DNA from 4 places in the Luteibacter sp. 621 genome. Region 3 is predicted to be linked to each of the others. Evidence: predicted binding sites of a transcription regulator. Region 3 holds the regulator's gene; each other region holds the start of a gene.
The links. Region 3 encodes FliA, which starts transcription of late flagellar genes. Its sites were predicted from a motif close to TAAAGTTTNNCNNNCNNNGGCCGATAA; they were not measured.
Positions count from the first base shown of each region.

Region 1 (3,807 bases), on a different contig from region 3:
TTCAGGCTCGGTCGCCAGCCCCAACCGTGAAACCGAGGCCATGCGCGATGGCAGCGATGCCGTGAGCGACTGGCCGCTGCTCAACGCCATGCTCAACGTGGCCGGTGGCGCCACGTGGGTCAGCCTGCATCACGGGGGTGGCGTGGGCATGGGCTACAGCCAGCACAGCGGCGTGGTCATCGTGTGCGACGGTAGCGAAGAAGCCGACAAGCGCATCGCCCGCGTGCTCTGGAACGACCCCGCGACGGGCGTGATGCGCCACGCGGACGCTGGCTATGAAGACGCCATCGCCTGCGCGAACGAGCAGGGCCTCGACCTGCCGATGCTGCGCTGACGCACCACAACCCGCCACTGTAGGAGCGGGGGGGGGGGGGGGGGGGGGGGGGGGGGGTGTGGGGGGGGGGGGGGGGCCCCCCCCCCCCCCCCCCCGGGGGGGGGGGGGGGGGGGGGGGGTGGGGGCCCCCCCCCCCCCCCCCCCCCCCCCCCCCCGCTCCTACAACAGGCCATGCGTGACCAGCGGCCGTTGCAACAGCCCAGGCGTGGTCAGCGCCCGTTCGCCCAGGCCGGCGTGTACATCTCCGGGTAAATCCGCTGCAACGCCAGTACCTTCGGCCGGTCGTTGATCGCGATGTACATCGCATCGGGGTTCAGGTGCATGTAATCCTGGTGCTCATCCTCGGCGTTCCAGAAACCCTTGAGCGGTACCACCTGGGTCACGATCGGGGCGCTAAAGGCCTTCGCCGTCGTCAGCTGGGCCACATAGGCCCGGGCCAGCTTCTCCTGCTCCGGCGTGGCGTAAAAAATCGCGGAGCGATACTGCGTGCCCATGTCGGGTCCCTGGCGGTTGAGCGTCGTGGGGTCCATGGCCACGGAGAAAAACACCTGCAATAACTGGCCGTAGGTGACCTGGGCCGGGTCGTACACCACGCGTACCGATTCGGCATGGCCGGTGTCGCCGTCGCTCACATCATCGTAGTTCGCGTGGGCCGCATCACCGCCGGTGTAGCCCGAGCGCACACTTTTCACGCCCTTGACGTGCTGGAATACACCTTCCACGCCCCAGAAGCAGCCCCCGGCAAATACCGCGGTGGCCTCGCCCGGTGCGCGGGCGGCATCAACGGCCGGCGTGGGCAGCTTCAGGCCCTCATCGCGGGCGGCAGCGGCCGAGCAGGCGGTGAGGGCGGCAAGCACAAACGGGAGCAGGATCGGGCGGCGCATGGCGGTTCTCCGATGGGGGATAAGCCAATAGACCGGGGGCGGCATGGTTTTATTACGCGGCTACCCCTACAGTACGCCGCCCCCTGGCCGTTACATACCGAACGGCGTGGGGATTCCCAGCGAGAGGAGGCACGGGAAGGTGGCGTACGACCTGGTGGAGCGACGCGTGTTCGTGACCGATCTGCAGATCGGCATGTTCGTCAGTCGCCTGGATTGCGAGTGGTCGGATACACCGTTCCCTTTGCAGGGGGTGCCGATCACCTCGCGCGAGGATATCGATAACCTCGCCAAATTCTGCAAATACGTCTTCGTCGATACCCAGCGCCAGGTGGCCACATCGTCGTGGCTCGCGCCGCCCTCCGTGGTCAAGCCTGCCGCCGTAAAGCCACCCCCGCCCCGGGTTCCGCTGAATACGCGACTGATCACCCAGCACGCCTATACGGATACCGCATCGTTTGACGACGAAATGCCCCGCGCCCGCGAGGCTTTCGAGACGGTATCGAAATTCGCCGAACAGCTCGTGGCCGATATCCATGCCGGCAAGTCGATCGACCCGCAGGCCCTGGATGCCGCCGTCAGGCCCATGGTGGCCAGCGTGCTACGCAGCGGGGATGCCTTCTTCTGGATCGAAAGCCTGCGCCGCCACGATAGCTACACGTTTCGCCATGCCGTGGGCTGCAGCACCCTGGCGGCATCGTTCGGTCGGCACATGGGCTTTCACGGCGATGCGATCGTGAGCCTTGCGGCCGGCGCGCTGTTGATGGACGTGGGCAAGGCCCAGTTGCCCCGCGAGATCCTGGAGCGCGAGGGTCCCCTGAACGATATGGAGTGGGACCTCGCCCGCCATCACGTGGAGGAGGGCGGCGCCATCCTCGATGCCGCGGGCGTGACGGACCAGGAGGTACGCGACATGGTGTTGACCCATCACGAGCGGTTCGATGGCTCCGGCTACCCGGAAGGCCTGGCGGGTACCGCCATCCCTCTCGCGGGCCGCATGGCCGCCATTATCGATACCTACCATGCCATGTGTACGCCGCGCCCCTACCGGCCGGCGGTATCGCAGCACCTTGCGCTGCGCCAGCTGTACCAGGGGCGCGATCGGGAGTACCAGGGGGAGCTGGTCGAGCAGTTCCAGGCCTGCCTGGGGGTGTATCCCACGGGCTCACTCGTGGAACTGAACACCGGCGAGGTGGCCGTGGTGATGGTGCAGAACCAGTCCCGCCGGCTGCAACCGCGGGTGGCGATCCTTGTGGGTGCGGACAAGGTCGAGCTTGATGAATTTCGTATCGTCGATCTGATGCGCCAGGCCGAAGGCATCCATCGCGAGATCCAGCGCACGCTGCCGGCCGGCAGTTACGGTATCGACCCTTCAGAGTATTTCCTGGCATGAGCGAGTTAGCCCACCTCCTGCCCGCCGTACAGGCGCGCATCGATCGCGCCCGCCAGGAGCCGGGGCTATGCGCCGTGCTGGTGGTGCGCCTGCGCGGCATGCGCGAAGCGCAATTGCGCCACGGCTACGAATTTGGCGATGAGATCATGCTGGCCGCGCGCGAGCGTATCGTCGGCGTGGTGCGCCATGTCGATCTGGTGTACCTGGCCAGCGATGACAGCTTCCTCATCGTGCTGCCCACGGTGCGTAACCGTACCCACGCACTGCTGGCCGCCACGCGCATTGTCGGGGCCATTGACGATACGCCGCTTATCCATGGTGACCGCAACTGGCACGGGCGCGTGGTGGTGGGCGTGGCCCTGTGCCCGCCGCACGGTACCGACGCCGAACTGTTGTTCCGCCGTGCGGAGCTGGCCCACGACGAAGCGGTGCGCATCGGCGAGCCGTTCGCCTGCTATGAGCCCGAATCCACCCCGGTGGAAATTCTCTACGGCGAGCTGCGCGACGATATCGCGGCCAACAAGCTCGAAGTCATGTTCCAGCCGCTGTACGACCTGCGCCGCGGCAAGGTGGTGAGCGTGGAATCGCTGGCGCGGTGGAAGACCGCCACGTACGGCGAGGTGCCGCCCTCCGATTTCGTACCGTTCGCCGAGCGCAGCGACCTGATCGTGCCGCTCACGCGGTGGAGCCTTAACGCATCGCTCCGTCATGCCGCTGCGCTACACCGGGGTGGGCGTCCGCTCGATGTGGCGGTGAACCTTTCGCCGCGCGTGTTCGCCGAACAGGGTTTTGCCGAGCAGTTGCTTGGCGCGCTCGATATCTGGGGCGTCCCGGCCGATTCGGTGATCGTGGAGATCACCGAGACCGCGCTGCTGACCGACCTGGACATGAGCGTGCGCGTGCTGCGCCGCCTGCGCGACCGGGGTATCCGTGTCGCCATCGATGATTTCGGTACCGGTTACGCTTCGTTCGCGTACCTGCGCCACTTCCCGGCCACGGAACTCAAGATCGATCGCACCTTCGTCGATGCGATGGTGAGCGATTCGCGCACCGAGCAGGTGGTACGCGCCATGATCGAAGTGGCCCACCGCCTGGGCCTGGAAGCCGTGGCCGAGGGCGTGGAAAACGAAGAGACGCTGCAGCGGCTCGTGGCCATGGATTGCGACATGGTGCAGGGCTACCACATCGGCCACCCCATG
Region 1 is NZ_JBNDKI010000003.1:334,838-338,644, reverse strand. It holds gene hutU (urocanate hydratase) at 1-334, shown strand, start outside; gene msrA (peptide-methionine (S)-S-oxide reductase MsrA) at 544-1,218, opposite strand; gene ABIE56_RS05950 (HD-GYP domain-containing protein) at 1,358-2,608, shown strand; gene ABIE56_RS05945 (putative bifunctional diguanylate cyclase/phosphodiesterase) at 2,605-3,807, shown strand, end outside.
Region 1: a site for FliA is predicted at 1,286-1,312, ahead of ABIE56_RS05950 (HD-GYP domain-containing protein). Genes of this name have one in related genera too.

Region 2 (3,807 bases), on a different contig from region 3:
GCGGTGCGCATCATGTGGATCTGCGCGGTGATGAAGCTCAGCGACGCCTGGTAATGAATGGCGTTGCCGGCGAACTGGGCCTGCTCGACCTGCGTATCCACGGTGTTGCCATCCATGGATGGCTGCGTGGCGGCGCGGTACTTCAGCGTGTCGGCATCGGCCGCGGCATAGGCGGGGTTGCCACCGATATGCCCCGATTCGGTGGCTGCCATGGCCAGCTGGCTACCGTCCTCAGTGCCGCTGGCGGCCGTGAGGGCCTTGCGGAAATCGACGTCACGGGCGAGGAAGCCGGGCGTATCCGCATTGGCAAGGTTCGACGAGATGATTTCCGCACGGCGCTGCCACAGGCCAAGCGCCTGTGGGTGCATGCCGAGCAGCGGATCCGGTTTGTCGATCATGGGCGTGGCCCCCTCTGGGTCTTGGCCCATGGGGATCAGCAAGACGCGTGCCACGCCCTGCTCCATAACGCGAAACGGCGCCGTAGCGCCGTTTTTGGATGACCCAGCCAGCCTATTGAGGCTCGGGTGCCAGTTTTCCGTCGCCACCTGATGGCGGCGCCCTGACGCTATCCCGTCACCCGGCGATCAGGCCGGGAGCAGCTCCAGCACCGCCGTGGCCAGCACTTCTGGCTGGAACTTGGCGATAAAACGATCGGCGCCCACGCGGGCCACCATCGCCTCGTTAAACACGCCGCTCAACGAACTGTGCAGCAGCACCCGAAGCCCGCGCAGCTGGGCGTCTTCACGAATGGCACGGGTTAGCGCGTAGCCATCCATCGAGGGCATTTCGATATCGGACACGACCAGGTTCACCCGCTCGGCCTCCGGCCCCATGGCGAGGCTGCGCAGCATGTCCAGGCCTTCGGCGCCGTCCTTAGCCAGCAGGCATTCCAGGTCGAGCTTGCGGAACAGATCGGCCAGCTGGGTGCGTGCCACCAGGGAATCATCCACCACCAGCACACGGCGGTGGCGGCCCTGCTGGACATGGGCAGCCTGCTGGACCTTGTCGGAGATCTCCACCTGCTGTGGATTGACCGCCGCCAGGACCTGCTCCACATCAACCACGGCGAGCAAGTCGCCATCCAGCCGGGTCACCGCGTTCACGCGCGAGCCGTAGCCGAGCGCCGGCGGCGGAGCCGCCATGTTCGCGCCATCCACGTGCACGATGCGGTCCACGTCGGACACCAGAAAGCCCTGAACCGAGCGGCTGAATTCCGTAACGATGAGGTGCGCGCTATCCACTGTGGCGAGCGGTGGGTAGCCCATCGCGGCGGCCAGGTCGATGACCGGGATGGTCTGCCCCCGGTAATCAAAGCTCCCCGAGACCAGCTCGTGCATGCTGGGCATCCGCTCCAGCCGTGGGCGCCGCAGCACCTCGCGCACCTTGAACACGTTGATGCCGAAGGCCTGCTTGTCGCCCAGCCGGAACAGCAGCATGGCCACGCGGTTATGGCCCGCCAGGCGGGTAAAGGTTTCCACGGTATCGAGGAGCGCACGGGCCATGGGGGCAACTGCATATAGAAGGCGTCGCTGGGGTATCGGCGGCACGCCGCAGTTCTTTACCTCAGCAAATGGCACGCGGATTGCTTGGCTCAAGTACCACCGCTCCCTACCGATGTAGTGGGCGACCCTTATTGATGAGCGCAAGTACGACATGACCCTGCTCTGGAGCCAGCACGTTCGCCTCCTCGCCCAAGCGGCCGCCAGCGGCGACGCCGCGCGCGTCCGGGCCCTTTCGGCGCAATACCCGGCGGCCGCCAGCGCGCTGGGCGCCTTGCTCACGCCGCCCAAGGCCGAGCCGCGCACCGCCGCCGCGACGACCATCCAGGCCATCGAGCAGCAGGGCATGGCGTTGACCAGCGCCCACGCGCTTGGCGCCACGCTCCAGGAACTTGGTACGACGGTCGACGCCGGGCGCGATGCCGCCAGCCGTTTGACGGAGGCCAGCGGCGGAATTTCGACGGCGGTCGATCATGCGCATGCGGGCGTCGCCTCCATGGGCGAGGTCGGCACGCAGGGCGTGGCCACCGCCGGCGATCTCGATGGCCAGCTTCGGCTGCTCCGCAGCGCCCTGGCCGGCATGAGCCGGAACCATGCGCAGTTCTCCGACTATTTCACCGCGATCCGCAAGCTCACTGCAGCCGTGCAGGATATCGCCCACCAGACCAACCTGGTCGCCCTGAACGCGGCGATCGAAGCCGCCCGCGCGGGTGAGGCGGGCCGCGGTTTTGCCGTGGTGGCCGACGAGGTGAAGCAGCTTGCCGAGAAGACCACCCAGGCCACTGCCGAGATCGACCAGGTCACGCACGCCGTGGGTGAGTTCTCCCACCACCTCGACGATGCCGTCCAGAGCAGCCTGCGCCGCCTGGATACCACCCAGGCCGGCGTGGCGGGCATGCAGGCGGCCATGGGCCGTATCGACGACGCCGTACGAGGTGCCCGTGGCAACCTGGACGCCGCGCGCCAGGGCCTTGGCGCGCTGCAGGGCCGTGTCGCCACGGTGCAGGCTGGCCAGTCATCGCTCGGGCGGGTGGCGAACGAGGTTCGCCGCCAGGCCGATGCGGCCGCCCGGGCCACCGTCCTCGCACACCGCCTTGGCCTGGCCAAGCTGGAGACCGAGGGCGCGCTGGATGCCGCCACACTCAGCCAGATGATTCGCGAAGCCAGCCAGGGCCTGCGCTTCGCCGTAGAGCTCGCGGCACGCGATCCGGCGGGCCTGGATCGCCGCTGGCTCGACACGACCCCGCTCATGCGCTGCATCGATCAGCTGCGCGTTCGCCGCGCCGATGGGTCGGCCGATGCCACGCATGCCGCCGCGGAGCGTTTCAGCGCGCTGGCCTCGTCGTATGCCATTACCCTGGGCGAAGGTCGCCACGCCGACGCCAGCCACATGGTGGCCGGCCTGCTCAAGGAACTCGATAACGTGACCCAGGGGCTATCCGTGGCCTATGCGGTGCACGCTGCGTGATCTATCGTTTCGCCACCACGGCTCTCGTGGCATGCCTGGCCGCCTGCCCGCTCGCCGCGGCAGCGAGCCAGTCGCTGGACGTGCTGCGGGATTCGGCGGTGGCGTGGCTGAAGCAGAACCGCACCCTGCCCGGCGCGCGCATGGTGGCGGAGGCTGACCCGCTCGATAGCCGGCTGCGCCTGGCCGATTGTGCGGCGCCACTGGATGTCTCGGTGCCGGGTAACCGCCCGATCAGCTCGCGGGTTAGCGTCGTCGTCCACTGTCCGGCTCCGGGCGGCTGGACAGCGCGCGTGCCAGTGAAAGTACGCATGCTTATGGATGTCCTGGTCACCACGCGCCCCCTGGCACGCGGTGACGGCCTGGGTGCGGGCGATGTCCGCGCCGAGGAACGGGATGTCGCCAGCCTGGCCTATGGTTACGTGGCCAGCCTGGACCAGGTCAGCGGGCGCGCCCTGGCGCGGCCGCTGAACGCCGGCACGGTGCTGACACCGGGTATGCTCGCGGGCCGCCAGGCCGTTCGCGTGGGCGACGCGGTCAGCATGGAGGCCAGTGTGGATGGCGTGGTGATCCACGCCGATGGCGTAGCGATGGGCGCCGGCGATGCCGGGGCCAGGGTCAAGGTCCGCAATGCGTCTTCAGGGAAGATCCTGGACGCGGTCGTCAGCGGGCCGGGGTCTGTCGCCGTACTGCCATGAACGAACTAGGAATCCGGTCACATTTTGCCGGATAGCGCCAGTTAAAGTTTGTGCCCCGAGGGCCGATAAAGGGTTCGAAGGACACATGTTCCGAGGGATATACCCATGACGACCACGATCAAACCAGGCATCCAGGCCCAGCAGC
Region 2 is NZ_JBNDKI010000025.1:66,287-70,093, reverse strand. It holds gene flgB (flagellar basal body rod protein FlgB) at 1-398, opposite strand, end outside; gene ABIE56_RS20510 (chemotaxis protein) at 585-1,502, opposite strand; gene ABIE56_RS20505 (methyl-accepting chemotaxis protein) at 1,654-2,967, shown strand; gene flgA (flagellar basal body P-ring formation chaperone FlgA) at 2,964-3,662, shown strand; gene flgM (flagellar biosynthesis anti-sigma factor FlgM) at 3,768-3,807, shown strand, end outside.
Region 2: a site for FliA is predicted at 1,535-1,561, ahead of ABIE56_RS20510 (chemotaxis protein). Genes of this name have one in related genera too.

Region 3 (3,807 bases):
GCAAGCCCGCTCCTACAGCGACGAGGTCCGTGGGCGCAGAGCCAGCCTCGGCGGGGGCGCTGCCGCTGGGGGCGCCGGTGCCGTAGAGCTGGTCAAGCAGTGCTTCGAACTCGTCATCGCTGATGGTGTTGCTTTCGGGCGCAACTGCGACTGCCTCGACCACGGGCCCGGCGGGCGCGACGCCCTCGGCGCCGGGCGCACCGGTGCCGTAGAGCGAATCAAGCAGCGATTCGAATTCGTCGTCCGAAATGGTGCCGGACTCGGCGGGCGCGGGAGCACGCTCGGTACGGGCAGCATCGAGCATGGCCTCGAACTCATCTTCGATGGGATCGTAGGCTTTGGCGGGCGCGGACACGGCGGCCGCCTTCGGCGCGCTGACCGGCACCGCGAGCGCGACCGGTGCGGCGGAGGCAGCACGCCCCGGTACGACCAGGCGATCGAGCAGCGAGCGCGGCGCGGGCTCGGCAGGCACGCCAGCATCAGCCGCACGCATCATGTCGTTCAGCAGATCGAGCGACTCCAGCAACGCATCCATCAAGGCAGCATTGAGCACGAGTGCGCCGTTACGCGCCTCGTTCAGCAGATCCTCCGCGCGGTGGCACAGTTCCACCATGGCGTTCAGGCCAAGGAAGCCCGCCCCGCCCTTTACGGTATGGAACGCACGGAACACCGCGTTCAGGAGCTCGCTGTCCTCCGGCGAGGCTTCGAGATCCACGAGCTGTTCGCCCAGGGTCTCAAGCAGTTCGCGGGCCTCGATCAGGAAGACGTTGAGCAGCTCGTTGTCCAGCTCCACGCTCATGGCGGGCTCAGAAGCCGAATTCGCTGAGCAGGCGGTCCACTTCGTCCTGGCTCACCTTGTCCGCCGCCGGCGCGTTGGCGCCGGCCAGCGAACCGGTGAGGCGCACCAGCTCCACCAGGGAATTCTCGACCTTGGCCATGAACGATTCGACCTGGGCCACGCGCTGGCCGGAGAGATCCTGCCAGGACTGCGCCTCCACCATTTCGCCAAAGCCGATATCGCAGTTCTGCGCGAAATCGCCGACGCGTACCGCCAGCGACGTGGCGTTGGCGGTGAAGGCAGGATCGGCCTGGTCGAGCACCAGCAGCTCATCGGCCTGTTTTGCGAGGGCCTGCGCCTGCGGGCGCAGCTTCTCGCTGAAATCGAGCGTGCGGTGGGCGGCCTGCGAGCTCATCTCGAGCACATCGCGCAGGTGCTTGCGCGCATCGCTCATGGTGCCGGGCACGCCATCGCTCGAAATATCCGAGGCGAGGCGACGGGCGGATTCGTGCAGGTCGCGCGCGAGGTGGCCCAGGGCCAGGAACAGATGTTGCTCACGGCTGCGGATCAGGCGATCGAGCGCCTGTTCGAACGCCGCACTGTCGTCGGCATCCAGCAGCTCACGCAGTTCGGGTGCCACATCCTGGCCAGCGGAAATCATCGTATTCATGTCAGTCCCTTAGCCCGCGGCCGCGGCGAGTCGTTCGAAGATCTTGTCGAGCTTTTCCTTCAGCGTGACGGCCGTGAACGGCTTCACGACGTAACCGTTCACGCCGCTCTGCGCGGCCGCGATGATCTGGTCGCGATTGTTCTCGGCGGTGACCATCAGCACCGGCAGCGATTTCAGGCTGGCATCCGCGCGAATGGCACGCAGCAGGTCGATGCCGGTCATGTTCGGCATGTTCCAGTCGGTGACCACCAGGTCGATGGGCTGCGAGCGCAGGAGCGCCAGCGCCGCGTTGCCATCTTCCGCCTCCTGGATGAGCGTGTTGGTGAAACCCAGCTCTACCAGCAAGTTACGGACGATTCGCCGCATGGTGGAGAAATCGTCCACCACGAGGATTTTCATGTTCTTGTCCAAAGCGCTCTCCGCCTTACAGCCGCGTATTTCTTAGTGTTTGTCTTTCCAACCCGACATGCGTGCACGGAGGCGAATCAAAGCCTGGCCATGGATCTGGCACACGCGCGATTCGCTAACTCCCAACACCGCACCGATTTCCTTCAGGTTGAGTTCGTCATCGTAGTACAGCGACATCACCAGCTTTTCGCGCTCGGGCAGGCCGTCGATCGATTCGGCCAGCGCATGGCGCATGCCGTCCTTCTCGAACAACCCATCCGGGCCCGTGGCATCCGGGTCGGCAACATCGATGGCGGAACCCTCGTCGCCTTCCGGCGCCGTAAGGCTCAGCAACCGCGCACTCGCCGCGTCTGCCAGGATCTGGTTGTATTCCATGGCGTCGATGCCGAGGCGCTTCATGACCTCGAGATCATCGGCGTCGCCGCCCGTTTCGTTTTCGATCTGCCTTGTGACTTCCGCCACCTCGCGCAATTTCCTGTGGACAGAGCGCGGGGTCCAATCCGTCTTGCGCAGTTCATCCAGCATGGCGCCACGTATGCGGATACCCGCATAGGTTTCGAAGCTGGCCGCGCGAGTCGGCGAATAATTCCTTGCCGCCTCAAGCAAACCGATCATGCCGGCCTGCATAAGGTCGTTTGCATCGACGCTGGGCGGCAGGCGGCCCATCAGGTGATAGGCGATCCGGCGCACCAACGGCGCGTGCGTTTTTACCAGTTGATCGGCCGGAACCTTAGTAATTTCAAGGTATTCGCTCGCGACACTCACAACGGCAGCCCTCCCCCCACGTGTTCGCGCCCGGCAAAAAAGCCGATGCGACCCTGACCACGGGGTTCGGGTTCACCCCATGTATCGACCGACCTGGCCAAATTCTTGAATCCCACCGCTGAACGGCTGCTCGGCCAGGCGTCGACCACCGCCGACTGGCGGCGAATCGCCTGGCGCAGGTACTCGTCGTGCGGCACCATGCCCATGAAATCGAGCGACACATCCAGGAAGCGGTTGGTCACCCGGGAAAGCTTTTCGAACAGCTGGCGCCCTTCCTGCGCATGGCGGACCATGTTGGCCACGATGCGGAAGCGGTTCACCGCGAACTCACGCGAGAGGACCTTGATCAGCGCATAGGCGTCAGTCAACGAGGCCGGCTCGTCGCAAACGACCACCACCACCTCGTCGGATGCGGCGGCGAACATCGATACGCTGTCGGAAATGCCCGCTGCGGTATCGACGATGAGGTATTCGGGCGCCAGCGGGTATTCGTCGAAGGCGCGGATGACGGCGGCGTGCTCGATGTTCGGCAGTTGGGCCATGCGGCGGGTGCCCGACGTGGCTGGGATCACCTTCAGGCCATGGGGCGCATCAAGCACCAGATCCTCTATGGCACAAGCACCCTCGAGCATATGGCCCAGGTGGCGCGTGGGCTGCAGGCCCAGCAGCACATCGATATTGGCCATGCCCAGGTCGGCATCCAGAAGCAGCACATCGCGGCCGCCCATGGCCAGGGCCATGCCAAGGTTCACGGCCACCGTGGTCTTGCCAACACCGCCCTTGCCGCCCGCGATCGCGATGCTGCGCGTGGGACGGCGGTCGGCGAGCCAGTTAAGACCGGCGGCCTGGGAGTTGTCGACGTGTGTGGTCATGAAGGAGTTCACTGCCGTGAAAGAAGTTGCGGTTGCGGTTGCCGTAGTCACGTTCGTCAGATTCTGCGATCAGGCCAGGGCCGGAGCGGATGCGAAGCCGAAACGATCGGCAAGTATGGCGTCATCCGGTTCGTCGTTGCGCTGCTTGAGCATCTGGGCTGCCAGGCAGACCAGTTTGCGCGCATCGGCGGACGCGATGTCCTCGGGCACGCGCTGCCCATCCGTGGTGTAGTCCAGCGGCATGCTATGCCGGATAAGGGCCGAGAGCGCGCCACCCAGCAGGGGCGTCTCGTCGAGCTTGGTGAGGATGGCGC
Region 3 is NZ_JBNDKI010000024.1:22,253-26,059, reverse strand. It holds gene ABIE56_RS19900 (chemotaxis protein CheW) at 1-799, opposite strand, end outside; gene ABIE56_RS19895 (protein phosphatase CheZ) at 807-1,448, opposite strand; gene cheY (chemotaxis response regulator CheY) at 1,458-1,859, opposite strand; gene ABIE56_RS19885 (RNA polymerase sigma factor FliA) at 1,890-2,621, opposite strand; gene ABIE56_RS19880 (MinD/ParA family protein) at 2,618-3,493, opposite strand; gene flhF (flagellar biosynthesis protein FlhF) at 3,563-3,807, opposite strand, start outside.

Region 4 (3,807 bases), on a different contig from region 3:
GCGCCCGTATCGACCCGCTCGGAGGCGTCGGCGATCAGCTTCTTGATGTCGCGTGCCGCCGAAGCACTGCGCTGGGCCAGCGAGCGCACTTCGCTGGCCACCACGGCAAAGCCCCTGCCCTGTTCACCGGCCCGCGCCGCTTCCACTGCCGCGTTAAGCGCAAGCAGGTTCGTCTGGAAGGCAATTTCGTCGATGAGCACGGCGATCTCACCCACGCTGCGGCTACTACGGGTGATTTCCCCCATGGCCGCCACGGCTTCTTCAGCCACCGATTTACCTGCTTCCGCATCGCCATGCAGCGACGTGGTCAGGTCGCGGGCCATCTCAGCGCCTTCGGAGTTCTCGCGTACGGTCGCGGTCATTTCTTCCATGGACGCGGCGGTTTCCTCCAGCGAGGAAGCCTGCTCCTGCGTGCGGCTCGAAAGATCGTCAGTACCCGCGGAAATATCACGCGCGGCATAGGTGACCTGCTGCGCGTTGCTGCGCACCTGGCTGACGATGCGCGTCAGCTGCTCGTCCATCGTGCCAAGTGCACGCAGTGTTTCGCTGAGTTCGTCGCTCCCCTGCACGTCGAGGTGGTGGTTGAGCTCGCCCTGACTGATGCGGGCCGCCAGATCGCGGGCACGCAACAGCGGGCGGACCACCGCGCGGGCCAGCAGGAAACCGAGTAGCGCGACGAGTCCGGCGGAGACGACGAGCACGCCAATGGTGATGAACACCGTGCGGCGTTCACGCGCCGCCGCGGCGACGTAGTCGCCATCGGCCTGCTGCTCGTTGATAGTGATGAGCTGGGAGATCTGGCCGGTCGCCGAATCCATCGCCGGCCCCACGTCCTTGATCAGGTAAGGCACCACATCCTTGTCGCCCTTCTCGAGTTTCTCGAGCAGGGTTTTGACGTGGTCATCGGATTCCTCGCGTGCCGCGATGAATGCCTTGGCGGATGCGCGCTCCGAGTCGCTGCTCAGCAGGTCCGGGTAATAGCCGGACCAGTCCTTGGCCAGTTTTACCTGGCTCGCCGCCACCGCCTGCTTCGCGTCCAGGACAGCATCGGGCGTACCGCGCGCAATAGCGCGGTTCACCGCGTTGCGTTCGTTCATGAGTGAGGCGCGGACCTCGCTGACGCGCACGATCGGGATCAGGGAGGTGCGGTACATGCCCTCCAGACTGGTCTGCGTGTGGTCGAGGGCGACGAGGCCCGTAATGCCAATAACGATAGCGGCGATGAGTGCTGCCGCCATGGTCGAGATGATGCGCCACCTGATGGTCATGTTACCTAACTGCCCTAGGAAAAATTCCTAGGTGTTAACGGCAGCTATTGTCATGGCTTTAGTCTCACGGTTTGGTGCAACTCACTGATTTTGCTTACTTTGCAACATACGGTTACGAATTAGTGACAACTTGCGATCGATCTTCACAACCTGCCGAACTTTCATAGTGTTCGCGCGTTACGAGCCAAAACCACTCCGGTATAAGGATCCGTAATTGTTTACGTAGTAGCAGTATGCTTCGCCAGCACCATCGCCGTCAGAACCTCTCGCTCATCCTCTCGACCCTCGAACTCGCTGGCATCACCTGCCGCCAGGCGCAGTCAGAAGCTTTTGGAAGCGTTGTCACCCCCCGCAAGCTCACCCGGATGATGCTGGGCGGCAACGTGCCGTCCATGTTCGCCCGCGGCGCAGAACACGCCTTCGGGCTGAAACGGGGGTGGATGGACCTTCCCAACAACTCGCCACCCGTATTGCCGAAGCGGCTGGCACGGCCGGTGTACGCGCAAGCGTTCGTGCCGGAGCAGACGTCGCCGGACCCGGAGATCGCCGGCGACGTACCCGCCTGAGGTTCGAGCGGGACCGCCGAAGAATGGCCACGGCTTAGCCATGAAAAAGCCAGCCCCATTGAGCACAGTAGGCTCTTACCATGCCTGCGGGGAGCAGAAGCCATGAGCAAGGGACAATGGATGGGGCTGCTGGCGGCGCTGCTGCTTCCCGCCGCCGCCTGGGCTGGCACCAGCGGGTTGGAGCCCCTGCGCGACCAGCAAAACAAACCCTGGCAACCACCCGCGGGTATCGAACAGGTTCCGCTGTGGCCTGCGGACCTCCGCATCGCCGCGCCAGCAGCGACCGGGCCTGAAAGGTTTGGGTTTGCCAACGGAAAGATCGCTGACCGCCCGATCACCATGGTCGAGCTGGTGTCGCGCCCTACCGTGAGTATATTCCCGGCCAAGGGGAAGAACACCGGCGCCGCCATGCTGGTGCTTCCGGGAGGCGGCTACCGTGTATTGGCTATCGACCTGGAGGGCACGGAGATTTGCGACTGGCTTACCGCCAAGGGCATCACCTGCGCCGTGCTGAAGTATCGCGTGCCCGGCTCGGGACCGTATTGGGCCGATGAGTGCAATTGCCGGCGGGAGCCTAAGGAGCCCATGGCCTTGCAGGATGCGCAGCGCGCCATGGTGCTGTTGCGCCAGCGCGCGTCATCCCTGGGCATCGATCCGCACAAGGTCGGCGTGGTGGGCTTCTCCGCAGGCGGCCGCATGGTGGCCGATATCAGCACTCACACACGGTTGGCTTACAAGCCGGTAGACGATGCCGACAAACTCAACTTCCGGCCGGACTTCGCGATCGCAGGTTATCCCGGGCACCTGTGGGTAGGACCCGGGATCAAGCTGACCCATGAGGTACGAATCGATCCGAAGGGACCACCCACCTTCATCGTCCAGGCTGAAGACGACGCCACGGACGATATCCGCGAATCGCTTACCTATTACGTCGCCTTACAGCAGGCAGGTGTGCCGGTGGAAATGCATCTCTATGCCAAGGGCGGCCACGCCTTTGGCGTGCGCCAGACGGCGAACCCGATCACCCGCTGGACCGAACTCGCCGAAACCTGGATGCATACGATCGGGATGATTTAGCCCTGCTGAGCGACACAACCCCAACCATCGTTTTCACCGCCGAGTTCGTCGGCATCCTCAGCCAGCGCATCTTCATAGCCTGAGATGTTCTCGTAGCTCGGCTCCATGAACGGGTGGGCGAGGACCTGCCACGGCATGTCCTCGCCTTCTTCGTACTCGGAGAACGAAACCTTCTGCCCCTTGCGCAGAAGGATCACTGCGAACTTCAGTGCGGCCTCCTCGGTTGGGAATACCACCGCGAAATCGATCTCGCGGGGAATCGAGAGGTTGTCGCCCTGCTCGGCCATGTACTGCAGTACCTGGCCGTTTTCATCGTCCGGGAAGGTTGCTTCGCTATTCATCGGTATGGCCTTTCATTGAAAGATGCGTTCTTCGCCGCGGCCTGCATGGCCGCATCGACACCGATGGTGGCAGCACAGTTCGCCGTCCCCTGGTGGTTAACGGGGTCGATCATGCGCCTGAAATGCAACGTGTGTCTGTAGGTCTTGGGCCACCATGCCTGGCGGCCCCGTCGAAGGCGACCCACAAGGCGGTCATCGCCCGAACCGAGCGACAGGAATGCCCGGTGCTAGTCTTTCTGAACAGCTTTGATGACCGCGCTTACCGCAATGGTCGCCGCGCAGGCCACGGTCTGGCCATTCTGGCCCGATGAACATGATGGGCCGGTTTGCGCTTGATTGGATGGCGCCGTGGCGCACCCTGCCAACAGGATGCATCCGCAAATGATCAGGCTAATCGAAACGCGCATGGCGGGGTCTTCTTGATTGAGGACATGGTGCAGATTGTCGGCCATCGTAAGTGGCGGGTCTGTAGGGTTTCGCCTACATATACCCATCATGCGCCCGACAGGCCGCCGATGTCTTTACCGCCGATGTCTTTAGCGCTACGGACGCCAA
Region 4 is NZ_JBNDKI010000003.1:47,554-51,360, forward strand. It holds gene ABIE56_RS04555 (methyl-accepting chemotaxis protein) at 1-1,268, opposite strand, end outside; gene ABIE56_RS04560 (hypothetical protein) at 1,502-1,834, shown strand; gene ABIE56_RS04565 (alpha/beta hydrolase) at 1,937-2,911, shown strand; gene ABIE56_RS04570 (ribonuclease E inhibitor RraB) at 2,908-3,252, opposite strand; gene ABIE56_RS04575 (hypothetical protein) at 3,480-3,704, opposite strand.
Region 4: a site for FliA is predicted at 1,303-1,329, ahead of ABIE56_RS04555 (methyl-accepting chemotaxis protein). Genes of this name have one in related genera too.